Regions from separate parts of the Arthrobacter jiangjiafuii genome, predicted to be linked through region 2. Evidence: riboswitches for the same ligand, from Rfam matches in the RefSeq annotation. Region 2 holds a riboswitch; the other holds the start of a gene.
The links. A riboswitch is a leader RNA that binds a small molecule or an ion and turns the genes downstream of it on or off. The one in region 2 is predicted to bind S-adenosylmethionine.
Positions count from the first base shown of each region.

Region 1 (2,457 bases), 680 kb from region 2:
TTCGACAGGCTCTTCCTGCCGCTCGCCGCCGCCGGGGCGGGGGCGGTGACCATGACCCTGCTGGGCGGAACCCTGCTGACCGTCGGGCTGCCCGCCATGGGCAGCCCTGACGGGTGGGATGTGCTGGCAGGATTCATCATTGCTCCGCTCGCGGCGGGCTTTGCCCTGTTGGGCGTTGGCGTCTTCACCCGGGTTCACCATACGTTCCACCGGCTCGGCAACCCGGTGCTCTTCACGACGCTGGGCGGAGCGCTGCTTGGCCTGCTGGGTGTCATCGGCGGACCGCTGACCCTGTTCAAGGGAGCGGAGGAATCCGCCGCGCTGCTGGCGCAGCGCGGCAGCGAATCGGCCTGGACACTGGTGTTCCTCGCGGCGGTCAAGCTGGTTGCCCTGGTGATCGCCGCAGCGGCCGGCTTCCGCGGGGGCAGGATCTTCCCGGCCGTCTTTGTCGGCGTGGCTGCGGGGCTTGCCGCGGTGGCCTTCGTACCCTCCGTGCCGGTGAGCCTGGCCGTGTCGGCAGCCGTGCTCGGCGTAGTCCTCGCAGTGGCCCGCGACGGCTGGATGGCCCTGTTCATCGCGGTCCTTATTACGGGGGACGTGAGCGTAACGGCAGTACTCTGCCTGGCAGTACTGCCGGCCTGGCTGGTGGTCACCAATGCTCCGCACATGCTGGCAGCGCCCGACGGCGGCACCGCCTCTCGTCCTGCCTAGGCAGGGAATCTCCCTGTTCGATTGAAAAGCGTGCATTGTTGGGTACCCTTATGCGCAAATGCTTCCTGCGGTCCCCGCGCTGCGAGGCAGCTAGTGATGAAGCAGGGGCAGAGCCCAATCATCTTTGGATTGGGAAAGAGAAATGCCTGTGCAGCTCTATTGCACAGCCCCACTTCCGCTAAACTGTTTTGGGGGGTGGTCCAAAATACTATGAATGAGGAAAAAGCCCCGTGGCTCAGAAAAGACAAGTTCTCCTGATTGACGACCTAACCGGTGAAGACGCACAGGAAACTGTGAAGTTGGCGCTGGACGGCGCACAATACGAAATCGATCTGACGGCCGACCATGCCGCGGAACTCCGCGGGAGACTGGAACCGTATCTCTCCAATGCCAGGCGTTTGCGCGGCGGCTCAACCGGCCGTGCTGCGAAACGGGAAACGGTTCCCCGCAGCGGCGAGAGCCGGAAAATCCGTGAATGGGCGGTAGCCAATGGCTTCCAGCCCAGCGCACGGGGGCGGATCAGCCAGGAAATCCGCGAAGCGTACAGCTCCGCCCAAAAGTAATCCCCGCCCTTCTTTCCTGCCTGGCACAGCGGGAAGGATCCGGGCAACTGGTACCGGGCGCAGGGGGGCGCCTGACCACCGGTATGAGATCTTCCGGGTTTACTCTTACCCCGCCTGGCGGGGGCGTCTGCGCCAGATGCGCGTCTCCTGCCTCGCCATATTTCGACGCCCCGGCTTCATATTTCGTGCCGCTGGAGTTTTGCTGCCGACGGGCGCATGCTGGTTTTTCGTCCCGCAACTACCCATCCAGAGCAGCTGAGAGACCTGCCTCCGTGACGCTGCAGCTTCCCCCGGACATTCCTTCCGGAAAGGTGCTAATGGCAGGACCGATGGAAGGAATACACCATGACGTTCGACCAGATTTCCACCACCCATGCCGGTTCGCTGCCCCGGACACCGGAACTCATAAGCGCCAATGCAGCCCGGACCTTCGCCGACGATGGTTTTACCCTCGAACGCACCCCGGAGTTTGAACTGCTTCTGACCGACGCGGTAATTGACCTGGTGCAGCGCCAAAAGAGCCTCGGCATTACCATTCCCGGCGATGGGGAGTACGGCAAGGCCATGTCCAGCCCGGTGGACTACGGGGCATGGTGGACCTACAGCTTCCAACGCACGGCGGGCCTGGAGCTGACTGACTTTAATCCCATCACTACCGGACCCGTTCGCAGCGAAGCCGGGAATATCCGGCTGACCTCTTTTGCAGACCGCCGCGACTGGACCCGATTTGCAGCTGCCTATTCCGATCCGGAAAGCGGGATCCAACTGGGCCGCAATGCCACGGCCTTTCCCACGGCCACCGGACCCATCACTTACACCGGCCACGATGCCCTGGCTACAGACATCGCAAACCTCAAGGCCGGGCTGGCGGCTGCCGACCTGCCCACCGGCTTCATCACGGCGCTGTCCCCGGGATCGGCCAGCCGGATCGGCAACGACTATTACAAGAGCGAAGAGGAGTTCATTTACGCCTGGGCAGATGTCCTGCGTGAGGAATACAAGGCCATCACGGACGCAGGGCTGACGGTTCAGATCGATGACCCCTCGATCGCCGAGAACTGGGACCAGATCAATCCCGAACCCAGCGTCGAGGACTACCGGCGCTTCACGCAGATCCGGATCGACGCCCTGAACTACGCACTGCGGGGGATCCCGCAGGAGCAGGTCCGGTTCCATGTCTGCT
Region 1 is NZ_CP076022.1:1,817,875-1,820,331, forward strand. Features, by position in the region: gene KKR91_RS08615 (ion channel protein) at 1-711, shown strand, start outside; gene KKR91_RS08620 (histone-like nucleoid-structuring protein Lsr2) at 942-1,274, shown strand; SAM riboswitch class I at 1,514-1,610, shown strand; gene KKR91_RS08625 (cobalamin-independent methionine synthase II family protein) at 1,620-2,457, shown strand, end outside.
Region 1: it holds a riboswitch for S-adenosylmethionine, as region 2 does, so the genes downstream of both, KKR91_RS08625 (cobalamin-independent methionine synthase II family protein) here and KKR91_RS05355 (bifunctional o-acetylhomoserine/o-acetylserine sulfhydrylase) in region 2, are expected to answer to the same signal.

Region 2 (2,457 bases):
TCAAGGCTGGACGTGCGGCCGCGGGCCTGCGAGGGCAGCAGTCCCAGGTGTGGAAAACCCTCCGGTTTGGGAAATTCCTGCCACTGCGCAGCGGAGGGATCCGGGCAAAGCGGAGGGATCCGGACAAACCGGAGCGGACCCCGGACGCACCGGAGGGATCCGGACAAACGGGAGGGGACCCCGGCGGCAGAGCTAGATTTCGACGGACCCGTTGGCCGTATCGAAGGTGACGGACATGATGCCCGGGGTTCCCTTGGGGGAAATCCAGGTGACGCCCACGTTTTCCAGCGGCTCCTCGATGGGGGTGCCAAGCCACTGCGCGACGCGGTCCGCTGAACCTGCAATGGTCAGCGAGGCCAGCTTCACCGCACCGGGCATGCCGGGCAGGGCAGCGGACGGGTGGAGCGCTTCAGTGCCGTCGTCCCAGCGCAGCATGTAGGGCACCTGGGGATCGGCGATTAGGCCGTTGATCCCGATCTGCTGCCAGGTGAGCTCCTGGCCGTCGGGGAATTTCCGGTTGCCGGGAACGGCCGCCCGGCCCAGCCGCTCTTCAAACGGTGCGAGGTTGTCCACCGCTACGCACCAGCCCATCCAGCCGCCTCCGCATTCGGAGCGCTGGCGCACGGCCTGGCCGAAGGGCGCCTTGTCCGACGCCGGGTGGTTCAGCGCCTCGACGACCTCAATGTACTGGTGGTTGGCCAGGGGGAGAATCATGTTGCGGGTTCCGAAACGCGGGTGCACACCGCCCTTGACGAAGTCAGCTCCCAGAGCAGAGGCGATCCTCTCGGTCGTGGCCAAAAGACCGTCGGATTCGCAGGCATAAGATACATGGTCCAAACGCATGCGGCCCATAATGGCACGTTGTGACGCACCTCTCGACCAAGGCTTGCCTAAGTAGGAAAAAGGATCCCTGAACACCGCGAACTTTGATGTTTGCCCGGCCGCCGAGCCGCCGCGCACTACCCGGAAACGAACCGTCACAGAGGTTGCGGGCGCAGGGGTTATCCGTTTTCATAGGGGGAATAGGTCATGAGTGCCAGCAGATAGCCCCGGCTTGCTGGCCGGCAACCCTCCAACCGCGGTGGGGTGCCCCGGGTGAAGACCTGGCTGCACGTCAATCCGGCGTGCGGCAAGCGCGGGTCACACGTGGCTGCCGGCTCTTTTCCGGCGAGAAGTCTCGGTGCGGCCCCTGGTTAAAGGGAGCACAACATGTCAGGAAACTGGTCATTCGAAACCCGGCAGATCCACGTAGGACAGGAGCCAGACGCCGTCACCGGCGCCCGGGCGCTGCCGATCTACCAGAGCACCTCCTTCGTCTTTCCCAGCGCCGAAGCAGCAGCCAACCGGTTTGCGCTGGCCGAGCTGGAGCCGATTTACACCCGGATCGGCAACCCCACCCAGGAAGCGGTGGAAAAGCGGATCGCCTCGCTGGAGGGCGGGATCGGCGCATTGCTGCTGGCCTCCGGGCAGGCCGCGGAAACCCTGTCGATCCTGAACCTGGCCCAGTCCGGTGACCACATTGTGGCCAGCCCCAGCCTTTACGGGGGCACCTACAACCTGTTCAAGCACACCTTGAAGCGGTTCGGCATTGACGTCACTTTCGTCGCAGACCCGGACAACCTGGACCAGTGGCGCGAGGCAGTGCAGCCCAACACCAAGGCGTTCTTCGGCGAGGTGGTTTCCAACCCGCGCCAGGACGTCCTGGACATCGAGGGCATCAGCTCCATCGCCCACGACGCCGGCGTGCCGCTGATCGTGGACAACACGCTCTCCACGCCGTACCTGATCCGGCCGATCGAATGGGGCGCGGACATCGTGGTGCATTCGGCCACGAAGTACCTGGGCGGACACGGCACCTCCATTGCCGGCGTGATCGTGGACTCGGGCAACTTTGACTTCGGCGCCGATCCGGAGAAGTTCCCCGGCTTCAACACCCCGGATGAGAGCTACAACGGGCTGGTCTATGCCCGCGACCTCGGCGCCAACGGGCTGCTGGGCGCCAACCTGGCCTTTGTCCTCAAGGCGCGGGTCCAGTTGCTGCGCGACCTTGGGCCGGCGGTGTCGCCGTTCAACGCGTTCCTTATCGCACAGGGGCTGGAAACGCTGAGCCTGCGGATGGAGCGGCACGTGGCCAACGCCGCCGTCGTCGCGAACTGGCTGGAAAACCACGACGACGTCCTGTCGGTCGCCTATGCGGGCCTGGAATCGAGTCCGTGGTTCGAGCGCGGCCGCAAGTACGGGCCGCGCGGTACCGGAGCCATTGTCTCCTTCGACATCGCCGGCGGTATCGAGGCCGGCAAGCGCTTCGTGGACGCCTTGGAACTGCACTCCCACGTGGCCAACGTTGGTGACGTGCGCTCCCTGGTGATCCATCCGGCGTCGACCACGCACAGCCAGCTCGGCGCGGAGGCACAGGCGTCGGCCGGAGTGAGTCCGGGCCTGGTGCGTCTCTCGGTG
Region 2 is NZ_CP076022.1:1,133,269-1,135,725, forward strand. Features, by position in the region: gene KKR91_RS05350 (VOC family protein) at 193-843, opposite strand; SAM riboswitch class IV at 1,026-1,142, shown strand; gene KKR91_RS05355 (bifunctional o-acetylhomoserine/o-acetylserine sulfhydrylase) at 1,210-2,457, shown strand, end outside.